One region of the Streptomyces sp. NPDC085596 genome, then DNA from elsewhere that is predicted to be linked to it. Evidence: predicted binding sites of a transcription regulator. Region 1 holds the regulator's gene; the other holds the start of a gene.
What was found. The regulator HrcA, encoded in region 1, represses chaperone genes, less so after heat shock. The targets are predictions, from matches to a motif close to TTNGCACTCNGNNNNNCNGAGTGCNAA.
Positions count from the first base shown of each region.

Region 1 (7,557 bases):
TGCCGAAGCGGTCCTCCAGCGTGACCGTGCCCGCCTCGCAGCGGATCACCGCCCCGCAGAACCCCGTACCGGGCTCCTCCACCACCAGACCCGCCTCCGCCGCGACCTCGGGCACCGGCTTCGGTTTCTTCCAGGGGGCGGTCAGGTCGGGGGAGTAGTCGCGCATTCCGATGACGATAGGAGAAGTCGCGGCCCGGTACTCAGGACACGCCGAAACGCGCTGCCAGGGCGTCCCGTTGGCGCCGTACGAAGGCCGCGTCGACCACCGCTCCGTGACCGGGTACGTACAGTGCGTCCTCGCCGCCGAGGGCCAGCAGCCGGTCAAGTGCGGCCGGCCAGCGGGACGGCACCGCGTCCGGGCCCGCCTGTGGTTCGCCGGACTCCTCGACCAGGTCGCCGCAGAAGACGACCTCGGGGGAGCCGGGCACCAGCACCGCGAGATCGTGGGCGGTGTGCGCGGGGCCGACGTTGGCCAACAGCGCCTGGCGGCCGCCGCCGAGGTCGAGCGTCCACTCGCCGGACACCGCGTGCGCGGGCGGGACCAGGGCGCGTGCGGCGGCCTCCGCCTCCCCGGCCGGGACCCCGTGGTCGACCGCGTCCAGCCGCAGCGCCTCCCGCTCGTGCGCGAAGACCACGTCCAGCCCGACCGCGCCGTAGACGTCCGCCCCGGCGAAGGCGGGGGCGCCCAGGACGTGATCGAAATGCGGGTGGGTCAGCGCGAGATGGGTCACATCCCGCCCAGCCAGTGTCCGCGCCGCCGACCGCAGCGCCGCCCCCTCGGCCAGGCTCGACCCCGCGTCCACCACCAGCGCCGTGCCCGCGCCCACCACCAGCCCCACCGTGCAGTCCCAGCCCGGCAGTCGGCACCGGCCCACCCCTTCGGCCAGCCGCTCCCACCCGAGGTCTTCCCAAGTCACCGTCATACCCGGACGCTAACGGTGGACAAGCCGGGCGGACGGCACCGACCTTGCCCGGTGAGCACCCCGCGGCCGTACACTGGCCGGGGAAGTCTGGCACTCGCACACGCAGAGTGCCAGGCGGTACACCGTAAGGGCCGTGGGTCGACGTGATGGAGGTGCGCATGCTGAGCGAACGCAGGCTGCAGGTGCTGCGCGCCATCGTGCAGGACTACGTCGGCACCGAGGAGCCCGTCGGCTCCAAGGCCCTCACCGAACGGCACAGCCTCGGCGTCTCCCCGGCCACCGTGCGCAACGACATGGCCGCGCTGGAGGAGGAGGGGTTCATCGCCCAGCCGCACACCAGCGCCGGGCGCATCCCCACCGACAAGGGCTACCGGCTCTTCGTCGACAAGCTCGCCGGCGTGAAGCCGATGACGGCGCCGGAGCGGCGCGCGATCCAGAACTTCCTGGAGGGCGCCGTCGACCTGGACGACGTCGTGGCCCGCACGGTCCGGCTGCTCGCGCAGCTGACCCGGCAGGTCGCCGTCGTGCAGTACCCCTCGCTGACCCGGTCCACGGTCCGGCATGTGGAACTGCTCTCACTCGCCCCCGCCCGCGTGATGCTCGTACTGATCACGGACACCGGCCGGGTCGAGCAGCGGATGGTCGACTGCCCCGCGCCGTTCGGCGAGGCACCGCTCGCGGATCTGCGCGCGCGCCTCAACAGCATGGTGGCCGGACGCCGGTTCAGCGATGTACCGCGACTGGTCGAGGACCTCCCCGATGCCTTCGAGGCGGAGGATCGCGGTACGGTCTCCACAGTGCTCTCCACTCTGCTGGAGACACTCGTCGAAGAGAACGAGGAACGGCTGATGATCGGCGGCACCGCCAATCTCACCCGTTTCGGACATGACTTCCCCCTGGTGATCCGGCCCGTGCTGGAGGCCCTCGAGGAGCAGGTCGTGCTCCTCAAGCTCCTCGGCGAGGCCAAAGATCCGGGCGTGACCGTGCGTATCGGGCACGAGAACGCTCATGAGGGACTCAACTCCACGTCCGTCGTGTCGGTCGGCTACGGTTCGGGCGGCGAGGCGGTTGCCAAGCTCGGCGTGGTCGGACCGACCCGCATGGACTACCCGGGAACGATGGGAGCGGTACGCGCAGTGGCACGGTACGTCGGACAGATCCTGGCGGAGTCGTAAGTGGCCACGGATTACTACGCCGTTCTCGGCGTGCGCCGCGACGCGTCGCAGGATGAGATCAAGAAGGCGTTCCGCAGGCTCGCGCGCGAGCTGCATCCGGACGTCAATCCCGATCCGAAGACCCAGGAGCGGTTCAAGGAGATCAACGCCGCCTACGAGGTGCTGTCGGACCCGCAGAAGAAGCAGGTCTACGACCTCGGCGGCGACCCCCTCTCGCAGGCCGGCGGCGCCGGTGGCGCGGGCGGTTTCGGAGCCGGCGGCTTCGGCAACTTCTCCGACATCATGGACGCGTTCTTCGGTACGGCGTCGCAGCGCGGACCGCGCTCGCGCACCCGGCGCGGCCAGGACGCGATGATCCGGATCGAGGTCGAGCTGGACGAGGCGGCCTTCGGCACGACCAAGGACATCCAGGTCGACACGGCGGTCGTCTGCAACACCTGCAGCGGCGAGGGCGCGGCCCCCGGCACCACCGCGCAGACCTGTGACATGTGCCGCGGCCGGGGCGAGGTCTCCCAGGTCACCCGGTCCTTCCTGGGCCAGGTCATGACCTCCCGCCCCTGCCCCCAGTGCCAGGGTTTCGGCACCGTGGTCCCGACCCCGTGCCCCGAGTGCGCGGGCGACGGCCGGGTCCGCTCCCGGCGCACCCTGACCGTGAAGATCCCCGCCGGTGTCGACAACGGCACCCGCATCCAGCTCGCGGGCGAGGGCGAGGTCGGCCCCGGCGGTGGCCCGGCCGGTGATCTCTACGTCGAGATCCACGAGCTGCCGCACTCCACCTTCCAGCGGCGCGGCGACGACCTGCACTGCACGGTCACCCTCCCGATGACGGCGGCGGCCCTCGGCACCAAGGTGCCGCTGGAGACGCTGGACGGCATGGAGGAGGTCGACATCCGGCCCGGCACCCAGTCCGGCCAGTCGATCCCGCTGCACACCCGGGGCGTCACGCATCTGCGCGGCGGCGGCCGGGGCGACCTCATCGTGCACGTCGAGGTCACCACCCCGACCAAGCTCGACGCCGAGCAGGAGCGGGTGCTGCGGGAGCTGTCCAAGCTGCGGGGCGAGGAGCGGCCCACGGGCCAGTTCCAGCCCGGCCAGCAGGGCCTGTTCTCCCGGCTGAAGGACGCGTTCAACGGACGCTGATGTCGGGGGGCGTTCGGCGCCCCCCGACCCCGTCCGGCCCGATTCGGACTTGTCAGGCGGACATGACACCATGCGGGCATGTCCTCCGCACTGGCCGATCTCGTCGTGCATCCGATCGTGCAGGCCCCCATGGCGGGCGGTGTCGCCGTACCGGAACTGGCCGCCGCCGTCTCCGAGGCCGGAGGGCTCGGCTTCCTCGCCGCCGGCTACAAGACCGCCGACGGCATGTACCGCGAGATCAAGCGTCTGCGCGGACTGACCAGCCGCCCCTTCGGCGTCAACCTCTTCCTGCCCCAGCCCGCCCACGCCGAGTCCGGCGCCGTCGAGCTGTACGCGCAGCAACTGGCCGGTGAGGCCGCCTGGTACGAGACCGAGGCGGGCGACCCCGACGGCGGCCGCGACGACGGCTACGACGCCAAGCTCGCCGTCCTGCTGGACGACCCGGTCGCCGCCGTCTCCTTCCACTTCGGCGTACCCGACCCGGAGGTGCTGGCCGCGCTGCGCCGCGCCGGGACCGTCACCCTGGTCACCGCGACCACCGTCGAGGAGGCCCGCGCGGTGGAGCGGGCCGGCGCGGACGCGGTGATCGCGCAGGGCATCGAGGCGGGCGGCCACCAGGGCACCCACCGCGACCTGGCGGAGAACGACGGCACCGGACTCGGCCTGCTGTCCCTGGTCACCCAGGTCGTGCAGGCGGTCGAGATCCCGGTCGTCGCCGCCGGAGGCATCATGCGGGGCGCCCAGATCGCCGCCGTCCTCGCCGCCGGGGCGACCGCCGCCCAAATGGGCACCGCGTTCCTCGCCACCCCCGAGTCCGGCGCCCCCGACGCCCACAAGCGGGCGCTGACCGACCCGGTGTTCCCGCGCACCGAGCTGACCCGCGCCTTCTCCGGGCGCCCGGCGCGGGCCCTGACCAACCGCTTCCTGCGCGAACACGGGCCGTACGCGCCCGCCGCCTATCCCGACGTGCACCACCTGACCGCGCCGCTGCGCAAGGCCGCCACCGCCGCCGGGGACGCCCAGGGCATGTCCCTGTGGGCAGGCCAGGGGCACCGGCTGGCCCGGCCGCTGCCCGCAGCCGAACTCGTCCGCACCCTCGCCGCCGAACTGAACCTGGTACGCGGTGAGTCGGGGCGGCAGTACAGACCCATCCGAGCCCAAGGAGGAGACGCGCGATGACCGCGCCCGTCTTCGTCGTCGAGCACTTCCGCGCGGACGGCACCCGGTACGTACTCGACGGCCCCGAGGGGCGGCACGCCGTCTCCGTGAAGCGGCTCGAACCCGGCGAGGAGGTCGTCCTCACCGACGGCGCCGGGCGCTACGCGGTGTGCGAGGTCACCGGCACCGAGGGCAAGGACCGGCTGATCGTCGACCTGCCCGAGGTGCGCGAGGAGCCGGAGCCCCGGCCGCGCATCACCGTCGTGCAGGCGCTGCCCAAGGGTGACCGGGGCGAACTCGCCGTGGAGACCATGACCGAGACCGGGGTCGACGCGATCGTGCCCTGGCAGGCGTCGCGCTGCATCACCCAGTGGAAGGGCGAGCGGGGACTGAAGGCGCTCGGCAAGTGGCGCTCCACCGCCCGCGAGGCGGGCAAGCAGTCCCGCCGGGTCCGCTTCCCCGAGGTCGCGGACGTGGCCTCCACCAAGCAGGTCGCCGCCCTCCTCGCCAAGGCCGACTTCGCCGCCGTGCTGCACTCCGACTTCGACCACGAGTCCGTCCCGCTGGCCACCGCCGAACTGCCAGCCGAGGGTGAGATCGTGCTCGTCGTCGGGCCCGAAGGAGGCGTGTCCCGCGACGAGTTGGCGCTCTTCGAGGAAGCCGGCGCCCGCGCCTGCGTGCTCGGCCCGTCCGTGCTGCGCACCTCCACCGCCGGCACCGCCGCGACCGCCCTCCTGCTGGGCCGCACCGGCCGCTGGTCCTGAGATGGAACTCGCCCAAGTCCGGCTCCTCGTCACCGACTTCGCCGCCTGCTACCGCTTCTACGCCGAAGTCCTCGGCCTGCGCCCCCAGTCGGGCTCGGCCGAGGGCCCGTACGAGAAGTTCAGCCCGCACGCCGGGTCCGCCGGGATCGCCCTCCAGGACCGGGCGTCGATGGCCGAGGTGCTCGCAGAACTGGGGGAGACCGCGACCGGGCACCGCTCGCTGGTCGTACTCCGCGTCGACGACCTGGACGCCTACTGTGCCGAGATCACCGGCCGGGGCGCCGAAGTGCTGCACGGCCCGGCCCCGCTCACCGACCGGATGCGGGTGGCCCATCTCCGCGACCCCGAGGGGAATCTGGTGGAGCTCCAGGAGTGGCTGCTGATGCTCGGCTGACAGCCGGCGCCGCACGTTCGGGTGACTGGCCGTATGCGGCCTTCCGCCGTGGGGGAGTCGGTGGCAGGCTGGGCCATATGGGGGCATCGAGGTGGACTCGCCGTGGTCCGCGTCCCGTGCGGCTGTTGGCCGCTGCCGGGCTCGCGGTCCTGGTCGTGGGTACGGTGACGGGCTGTCAGCCGGGTGATCTCGGGGCGGCCTCGGTCGCGTACACCACCGACTCGACCGCGACAGACGCGCTGAACAAGCGTGATGTGGACGTGAGTTGGCTCACCTGCACGGGGCGGCAGGATGGCGGGTCGGCCAGTGGGTCGCCGAGCGAGTCCACCGTCGTCACGGTCGACTGCCAGGGCCGCACCAAGGACGGGCGGGACATAGCCGTCACCGGCAAGGTGACCCGCGCGGTGAACGGCGCCTGCGTGCGCGGGAACCTCACCGCCAAGGTCGGCGGACGCCAGGTCTTCCGGGTCAGCGGACTCGGCGACTGCGACGCCGCCCCCTCCTACACCCCGCCCGCCACCTACCGCCCGCCCGGACAGCCCCGGCCCACGGTGACCGTCACCGTCACCCGCACCCTGTGGTGCGAGAACGACCCCTCGTGCCGGCCCGTCGAAGGCAAGTGACGGGAGGCGGAAGGAAGTGATCAATTCCGGGTCCGTGCGCGGCCGCTCACGCGTAGGGTGACCGCGTGACTCAGGGTGCTGCCACGGAAAACGCCGCCTCGTATCTCCGATTCCCGCATGTGCGGGGCGACTTGATCACCTTCACCGCCGAGGACGACGTCTGGGTCGCCCCGCTGGACGGCGGCCGGGCCTGGCGGGTCAGCGCCGACAACGTCCCGGTGAACCACCCCCGCATCTCCCCGGACGGCACCACCCTCGCCTGGACCTCCACCCGCGACGGCGCCTCCGAGGTGCACACCGCCCCCGTCGACGGCGGACCCTCCCGGCGCCTGACCCACTGGGGCAGCCGCCGCACCCAGGTCCGCGGCTGGACCCCCGGCGGCGAGGTCCTGGCGATCAGCGCGGCCGGACGGCACAGCACCCGCCACAGCTGGGCCCGCGCCGTCCCGCTCGACGGCGGCCCGGCGGCCACCCTCCCGTACGGCCCCGTGGGCGCCGTCGCCCACGGCCCGCACACCGTGCTGCTGTCCGCCTCGATGAACCGGGACGCCTCCGCCTGGAAGCGGTACCGGGGCGGCACCGCGGGGAAGCTGTGGATCGACCGGGACGGCGAGGGCGAGTTCGTCCGGCTGCACGAGGAGCTGGACGGCAACATCGAGTACCCGTCCTGGGTCGGCGACCGCATCGCGTTCCTCTCCGACCACGAGGGCACCGGCGCCCTGTACTCCTCCCTCGCCGACGGCTCCGACCTGCGCCGCCACACCCCGCTCGGAGGGTTCTACGCCCGGCACGCAGCGAGCGACGGCACCCGCGTCGTCTACGTCAGCGCCGGTCAACTCCAGGTCCTGGACGACCTCGACGGTGCCGAGCCGCGCCGCCCCGACATCCGGCTCGGCGGCCCCCGCGCCGACCTCCAGCCCTTCGTCGTGGACGCCGCCCGCTGGCTGGACTCCGCCACCCCCGACCACACCGCGCGCGGCAGCGCGGTCGCCGTACGCGGCACCGTCCACTGGGTCACCCACCGCGCCGGACCGGCCCGCGCCCTCGCCGCGCGGCCCGGCGTACGCGCCCGGCTGCCGCGCACCTTCCGCGCGGGCGGCGAGGAGTGGGTGGTGTGGGTGACCGACGCCGAGGGCGACGACGCGCTGGAGTTCGCGCCCGCCACCGGCCTCGCCCCCGGCACCGCCCCGCGCCGCCTCGCCGCCGGACAAGTCGGCCGCGTACTCGAACTCGCCATGTCCCCGGACGGCACCCGCGCCGCCGTCGCCTCCCACGACGGCAGGCTGCTGCTCGTCGAGCGGGAAACCGGCGAGCTCCGCGAGGTCGACCGCAGCGACAACGGCGAGCCGAGCGGCCTGGCCTTCTCACCCGACTCCGGCT
Region 1 is NZ_JBITTC010000001.1:731,450-739,006, reverse strand. It holds gene ACIGA3_RS03390 (DUF3097 domain-containing protein) at 1-166, opposite strand, end outside; gene ACIGA3_RS03385 (MBL fold metallo-hydrolase) at 201-923, opposite strand; gene hrcA (heat-inducible transcriptional repressor HrcA) at 1,082-2,098, shown strand; gene dnaJ (molecular chaperone DnaJ) at 2,099-3,238, shown strand; gene ACIGA3_RS03370 (nitronate monooxygenase) at 3,317-4,417, shown strand; gene ACIGA3_RS03365 (16S rRNA (uracil(1498)-N(3))-methyltransferase) at 4,414-5,160, shown strand; gene ACIGA3_RS03360 (VOC family protein) at 5,162-5,554, shown strand; gene ACIGA3_RS03355 (hypothetical protein) at 5,632-6,177, shown strand; gene ACIGA3_RS03350 (S41 family peptidase) at 6,309-7,557, shown strand, end outside.

Region 2 (7,557 bases), on a different contig from region 1:
CGCACGGGCTTACAGAATCTGCTGTCCGGCGCGCGAGACCTTCCGTCATCCGGGGTCATGACGACCACTCAGGAGCCACGGTGGTCAGCGAGGAATCACGTCAGTAGCCTTGCGCCACACGCGCCTTACGACGGAGGGCTTCCCGCATGACCATCTCGTTCGTCCGCCCCGAACCGCCGTACTACGCGGTGATCATCACCACCCGGCCCGCCGAGGACCTGGAGGGCTACGCGGCGATGAGCGAGCGCATGGCCGAACTCGGCGAGGCGCAGCCCGGCTATCTCGGGCGCGAGTCCATGACGGACAAGGACGGCCGGGATCTCGTCGTCATCTACTACGCGGACGAGGCGTCGATAACGGCGTGGAAGGCCCACCCCGAACACCTCCAGGCCCAGCGGCTCGGCCGCGAACGCTGGTACTCCTCCTACAGCGTGGAGGTCGCACGGGTGGAGCGCGCCTACGCCTTCCCCCGCGACTGAGGCCCGCGACCGAGGCCCGCGACCGAGGCCCGGAAACGCCCGAGGGCGGCACCCCCCGTGAGGGAAGTGCCGCCCCGGACCAGGACAGTTGATCCGAGCAGGATCAGAAGTCCATGTCACCGCCCGGCATGCCACCCGGAGCGGCCGCGCCGGCCTTCTCGGGCTTGTCGGCGATGACGGCCTCGGTGGTGAGGAACAGCGCGGCGATGGACGCGGCGTTCTGCAGGGCGGAACGCGTGACCTTCGCCGGGTCGATGATGCCCTCGGCGATCATGTCGACGTACTCACCGGTCGCGGCGTTCAGGCCGTTGCCGACGGGAAGGTTGCGGACCTTCTCCACGACGACGCCACCCTCGAGACCACCGTTGATGGCGATCTGCTTGAGCGGGGCCTCCAGCGCGAGCTTGACCGCGTTGGCACCGGTCGCCTCGTCGCCCGTCAGCTCGAGCTTGTCGAAGACCTGGCCGGCCTGGAGCAGAGCCACGCCACCACCGGCGACGATGCCCTCCTCGACGGCCGCCTTGGCGTTGCGCACGGCGTCCTCGATGCGGTGCTTGCGCTCCTTGAGCTCCACCTCGGTGGCGGCACCGGCCTTGATGACCGCCACGCCGCCCGCGAGCTTCGCCAGGCGCTCCTGGAGCTTCTCGCGGTCGTAGTCCGAGTCGCTGTTCTCGATCTCGGCGCGGATCTGGTTCACGCGGCCCTGCACCTGCTCCGAGGAGCCGGCGCCGTCGACGATCGTGGTCTCGTCCTTGGTGACGACGACCTTGCGGGCGCGGCCAAGGAGGTCCAGGGAGGCGTTCTCCAGCTTGAGACCGACCTCCTCGGAGATGACCTCGCCACCGGTGAGGATGGCGATGTCGCCGAGCATGGCCTTGCGGCGGTCGCCGAAGCCCGGAGCCTTGACGGCGACGGACTTGAAGGTGCCACGGATCTTGTTGACGACCAGGGTCGACAGGGCCTCGCCCTCGACGTCCTCGGCGATGATCAGCAGCGGCTTGCCCGACTGCATGACCTTCTCCAGGAGCGGGAGCAGGTCCTTGACCGAGGAGATCTTGGAGTTGGCGATGAGGATGTAGGGGTCCTCGAGCACCGACTCCATGCGCTCCATGTCGGTCGCGAAGTAGGCGGAGATGTAGCCCTTGTCGAAGCGCATGCCCTCGGTGAGCTCAAGCTCCAGACCGAAGGTGTTGCTCTCCTCGACGGTGATGACACCTTCCTTGCCGACCTTGTCCATCGCCTCGGCGATGAGCTCGCCGATCTGGGTGTCGGCGGCGGAGATGGAGGCGGTGGAGGCGATCTGCTCCTTGGTCTCCACGTCCTTGGCCTGCTCCAGCAGAGCGGTGGAGACGGCCTCGACGGCCTTCTCGATACCGCGCTTGAGGGCCATCGGGTTGGCGCCGGCGGCTACGTTGCGCAGGCCCTCCTTGACCAGGGCCTGGGCCAGCACGGTCGCGGTGGTCGTACCGTCGCCGGCGACGTCGTCCGTCTTCTTGGCGACTTCCTTGACCAGCTCGGCGCCGATCTTCTCGTACGGGTCCTCGAGCTCGATCTCCTTGGCGATGGAGACACCATCGTTGGTGATCGTGGGGGCGCCCCACTTCTTCTCGAGGACGACGTTGCGGCCCTTGGGGCCGAGCGTCACCTTGACGGCGTCCGCGAGCTGGTTCATGCCGCGCTCGAGGCCGCGCCGCGCCTCCTCGTCGAACGCGATGATCTTGGCCATGTGAAGTGGTCCCTCCAGGACTGGGGGTGATTCCTTCGGACCGCGCCCGCGCCCGCGACGGACGGCTCGCCGACCTTGTGGTTCCTTGCCCCACCCGGTCCGCGGGCCTCACCGACCCGGTCCTTCGTTGTCACTCTCACCTTCAGAGTGCTAACGCAATGATTAGCACTCACCCAGGGCGAGTGCAAGCGCCTTCGGGGGATCAGGAGGGGACTTAACAGGACGAAGGGCCCGCACCCTGTGCCGGTGCGGGCCCTTCGCTCTGCTGGAAACGTTCAGACGGTGACGCGAACCATGTCGGCCTGCGGACCCTTCTGGCCCTGCGAGATCTCGAACTCCACCCGCTGGCCCTCTTCCAGGGCCCGGTAGCCGTCCATCTGGATGGCGCTGTAGTGGACGAAGACGTCCGCACCACCGTCGACCGCGATGAAGCCGTACCCCTTCTCCGCGTTGAACCACTTGACGGTGCCCTGAGCCATGCCTAACTCCCCTATTACTGGCCCTTGCGCAGATCCACACCTCGCGGACCTGGGTCAGACCTCGCACCCCAATGGTCGGGGGCGTGCGCCGGAACGCGTCGACCGCGGCTGAATGTATCTGTCCAACTGCCGTCTGCAACAGGTCAATCGGACGAGAATTCTGGACGGACACAGTCCGGAATCTGCCGCAAATTCGGCCGAATTCGGGGCAAGTCGGGCCCCCTAAAAACAACAAATGCCGCACATTACCCGCGCATTTTGGCTACTTCTTGTCGGGTCAGCGGCATGAATCGCGGGCTCCCGACCCGCTTGACCGGGAGCGCGTTCCCCAACCCTACCGCGCTCAATCACACAGAATGGCCCCCTCCGTTTCTCTTACGGAGAAGGCCATTCGATGAACTGACGGTAACCGTGGTTACCGAAGGTAATTTCAGCCGCCGGCGACCGCCGGAATGATGGAGACACCCGCGCCGTCGGGGGTGGCGGTCTGAAGTCCGCCCTCGAAACGCACGTCGTCGTCATTGACGTAGACATTCACGAACCGGCGCAGCTTGCCCTGGTCGTCCAGCACGCGCGCGGCGATGCCCGTGTGGTGCTTCTCCAGGTCCTCGATGACCTCCGCGAGCGTGCCGCCCTCGGCGGCGACCTCGGCCTGCCCGCCGGTGTAGGTGCGCAGGATGGTCGGGATGCGAACGGTCACGCTCATGCGAGGCCAGCCTCTCGGAAGGAGTCCAGGTTCGGGCGGATGGTCGCGGTCAGACCGGTGCCGGCGACCGCGTCCAGGGTCTTGAGGCCGTCGCCGGTGTTGAGGACGACGGTGGTGAGCGAGGGGTCCAGCGCGCCGGTCTCGATCAGCTTGCGGGTGACACCGACCGTCACCCCGCCCGCCGTCTCGGCGAAGATGCCCTCGGTACGGGCCAGCAGCTTGATGGCGTCCACGATCTGCGGGTCCGTCACGTCCTCCACCGCGCCACCGGTGCGGCGCGCGATGTCCAGCACGTACGGCCCGTCGGCCGGGTTGCCGATGGCGAGGGACTTGGCGATGGTGTCCGGCTTCTGCGGCCGCACCACGTCGTGACCGGCCTTGTACGCGGCCGACACCGGCGAGCAGCCCTCCGCCTGGGCGCCGAAGATCTTGTACGGCTTGTCCTCGACCAGGCCGAGCGCGATCAGCTCCTTCAGCCCCTTGTCGATCTTGGTGAGCTGGGAGCCGGAGGCGATCGGCACCACGAGCTGGTCGGGCAGCCGCCAGCCGAGCTGCTCGCAGATCTCGTACGCCAGCGTCTTGGAGCCCTCGGCGTAGTACGGCCGGAGGTTGACGTTGACGAAGCCCCAGCCCTCGCCGGCCGGGTCGCCGATCAGCTCGGAGCAGAAGCGGTTCACGTCGTCGTAGTTGCCCTCGATGCCGATCAGCTCACCGCCGTAGACGGCGGCCATGACGACCTTGCCCTGCTCCAGGTCGTGCGGGATGAACACGCAGGAGCGCAGGCCGGCGCGGGCGGCGGCGGCGCCGACCGCGCCGGCCAGGTTGCCGGTGGAGGAGCAGGACAGGGTGGTGAAGCCGAAGGCGCGGGCGGCCTCCAGCGCCTGGGCGACGACACGGTCCTTGAAGGAGTGCGTCGGGTTGCCGGAGTCGTCCTTCACGAACAGCCCGCCGGTGACGCCGAGTTCACGGGCCAGGCGGTCGGCCTTGACCAGCGGGGTCCAGCCGGGGTTGAGGTTCGGCTTCTCGGCGACGTCGGCGGGGACGGGCAGCAGCGGGGCGTAGCGCCAGATGCTGGCGGGGCCGGACTCGATGCGCTTGCGCAGCTCTTCGGTGTCGTACGCGGAGAAGTCGTAGGCGATCTCCAGCGGCCCGAAACATTCCTCGCAGGCGAAGACGGGGCCGAGCGGGACGCGGTGTCCGCACTCCCGACAGCTCAGGGCGGCGGCGGGGCCGAGATCTACGGTGGGGGTGGCGACGGTCTGCACAGCCATGGAGGCGAGGCCCTCTCTCCTCATCTTCCTCACGACGCATCTCGCCGTGAGACGGATTTGGCACCTTCCCTAGCCGGGAGCCTCGCGGTGTCGCGGTGTGTCGCGCGCACGAGACCGGCTGGAGGGTTGCCGGGGCTTCATCGGGCCGTTTCCCTCTGCCCCTCTGGATGAGCGGTATTCGGTTGTGAACGCCATCTGGCCTCGACATGCGATGGTCATCGGCGTTGTCCAAGACTGTAACCGAAGGCCAGGAGAGTTGAAGGTGTCGTCCGAACCGCGAGATGGATCAGGCGGGGACCGGCCCGGACACCGGCCGGCCCGTGCAGACACGCCCCCACAGTGAGGAGCCGCAGACCATGCTGGAAGAAACCGAACGCTGGCTGGCCACCCGCTCCTGGTCCGTGGCCGACCGCCCGCTGCACCGCGTCCTGGCCGCCAAGCAGCGCTCCGGGCAGCGCGTGTCCGTGGTGCTGCCCGCGCTGAACGAGGAATCGACGGTCGGGGAGATCGTCTCCGTGATCCGGCACGACCTGGTGTCCCAGGCGCCGCTGGTGGACGAGATAGTCGTGGTGGACTCCGGGTCCACCGACCGCACCGCCGAGGTGGCCGCCGCCGCGGGCGCGCGGGTCGTGCACCGGGACGACATCCTGCCCCGGCTGCCCGCCGAGCCCGGCAAGGGCGAGGTGCTGTGGCGCTCCCTGCTGGTCACCAGCGGGGACATCGTGGCCTTCGTGGACGCCGACCTGAAGGAGTTCTCCTCCGACTTCGTCCTCGGCATCGTCGGCCCGCTGCTCACCGATCCGGGGATCGACCTGGTCAAGGCGATGTACGACCGTCCGCTGGGCGGGGCTGCCGGGCAGGGCGGCCGGGTGACCGAGCTGATGGCGCGCCCGCTGCTGAACATGCACTGGCCGCAGCTGGCCGGGTTCGTGCAGCCGCTGGGCGGGGAGTACGCGGCCCGCCGCTCGCTGCTGGAGCGGCTGCCGTTCCCGGTGGGGTACGGGGTCGAGCTGGGGATGCTGGTGGACTCACTGCATCTGGTCGGGCTCGACGCGCTGGCCCAGGTGGACGTGGGGGTGCGCAAGCACCGGCACCAGGACGGGCAGGCCCTCGGCCGGATGGCGGCCGCGATCTACCGCACCGCGCAGCTCCGGCTCGCGCGCGGACATCTGGTGCGGCCCGCGCTGACCCAGTTCGAGCGGGGGGTGGACGGTTTCGAGCCGCGTACGTACTCGGTGGACACCGAGGAGCGGCCGCCGATGGCGGAGATCGCGGAGTACGCGGCGCGGAAGGTGGCGTGAGGGCGGCCGTATACGGTCGGCTCGCCGGTCGCGCGTACGTTTGAGCATTTGTGGGTCGGGCTAGGTTGAGGCCATGGCTACGCAGGGTGCTGAGGTGCTGGTCGCGTCCAATCGCGGCCCGGTTTCGTACACGGTGGGTCCGGACGGGGGCTTGACTTCCCGGCGGGGCGGCGGCGGTCTCGTATCGGGGCTGTCGGCGATCGGTCCGGACACGGACGCGGTGTGGGTGTGCGCCGCGCTCGGGGACGGTGACCGGGAGGCGGTGCGGCGCGCGGACGGCGCTCTGCTGCCGGCGGCGGACACCGGCGGGCAGCGGGTGCGGATGCTGGACATCGACGCGGGTGTCTACGCCGACGCGTACAACGGCATCGCCAACTCGGCCCTCTGGTTCGTGCACCACATGATGTACCAGACGCCGCTGGAGCCGGTCTTCGACGCGGAGTTCCGCCGGCAGTGGGACGCGTACCGCGCCTACAACCAGGCGTTCGCGGAGGCGCTGGCCGAGGAGGCGGCGCCGGGCGCTGCGGTGCTGATCCAGGACTACCACCTGGCGCTGGCCCCCCGGATGCTGCGCAAGCTCCGCCCCGACCTGCGCATCGGCCACTTCTCGCACACGCCGTGGGCGCCGCCGGACTACTTCCGCCTCCTCCCGGACGACATCGCGGCCGAGCTGCTGACCGGCATCCTGGGCGCGGACCGGGCGGCGTTCCTGACCCGGCGCTGGGCGGACGCGTTCACCGACTGCTGCCACGCGGTACTGGGTCCCGGCATCCCCTCCGGTACGGAGATCGGGGTGCACGGGCTGGGCGCGGACGCGGACTTCCTGCGGGAGCGGGCGCACCGGGCGGACGTGGACGAGCGGATGGCGCTGCTGCGGGAGGAGATCGGCGAGGGGCGCCGGACGATCGTCCGCGTGGACCGCACCGAGCTGTCCAAGAACATCGTGCGCGGCCTGCTGGCGTACCGCCGCCTCCTGGAGGACCACCCCGAGTGGCGCGAGCGCGTCGTCCACGTGGCCTTCGCCTACCCCTCCCGCCAGGACCTCGCCCTGTACCGCTCCTACATGGATGAGGTACGCCGGGTCGCGGAGGCCATCAACTCCGAGTACGGCAGCCCTACTTGGACCCCGGTCCTGCTCCACCTGGACGACGACTTCGCCCGCTCCCTGGCCGCGTACCGCCTCGCCGACGTCGCCCTGGTGAACCCCATCCGCGACGGCATGAACCTCGTCGCCAAGGAGGTCCCGGTCGTCTCGGACGAGGGCGTCGCGCTGGTCCTGTCCCGCGAGGCGGGCGCCTACGAGGAGCTGGCCGAGCACGCGATCACGGTCAACCCGTACGACATCGTCGGCACGGCGGAGGCCCTCCACGAGGCCCTGACCCTCCCGGACCCGGTCCGCGCCGAACGCTCCAAGCACCTGTCCGACGCCGCCACGGCCCTCCCCCCGGCCAAGTGGTTCCTGGACCAGCTGAACGCGCTGCGGGGCTGAGCCGCCCGCTTCAGAGGTGCGCCCTCCCAGGTGTGCCGGCCTCGGCCCGTAGGTACCGGCCCCAGATCCGGGCCTTGCGGTAGGGGCCGGCCCCGTCGCAGTCGTA
Region 2 is NZ_JBITTC010000007.1:273,462-281,018, forward strand. It holds gene ACIGA3_RS21960 (antibiotic biosynthesis monooxygenase family protein) at 147-479, shown strand; gene groL (chaperonin GroEL) at 583-2,205, opposite strand; gene ACIGA3_RS21970 (cold-shock protein) at 2,481-2,684, opposite strand; gene ACIGA3_RS21975 (MoaD/ThiS family protein) at 3,115-3,390, opposite strand; gene thrC (threonine synthase) at 3,387-4,661, opposite strand; SAM riboswitch class I at 4,679-4,835, opposite strand; gene ACIGA3_RS21985 (glucosyl-3-phosphoglycerate synthase) at 5,018-5,962, shown strand; gene ACIGA3_RS21990 (trehalose-6-phosphate synthase) at 6,036-7,451, shown strand; gene ACIGA3_RS21995 (ferrous iron transport protein A) at 7,462-7,557, opposite strand, start outside.
Region 2: a site for HrcA is predicted at 2,368-2,394, ahead of groL (chaperonin GroEL). Genes of this name have one in related genera too.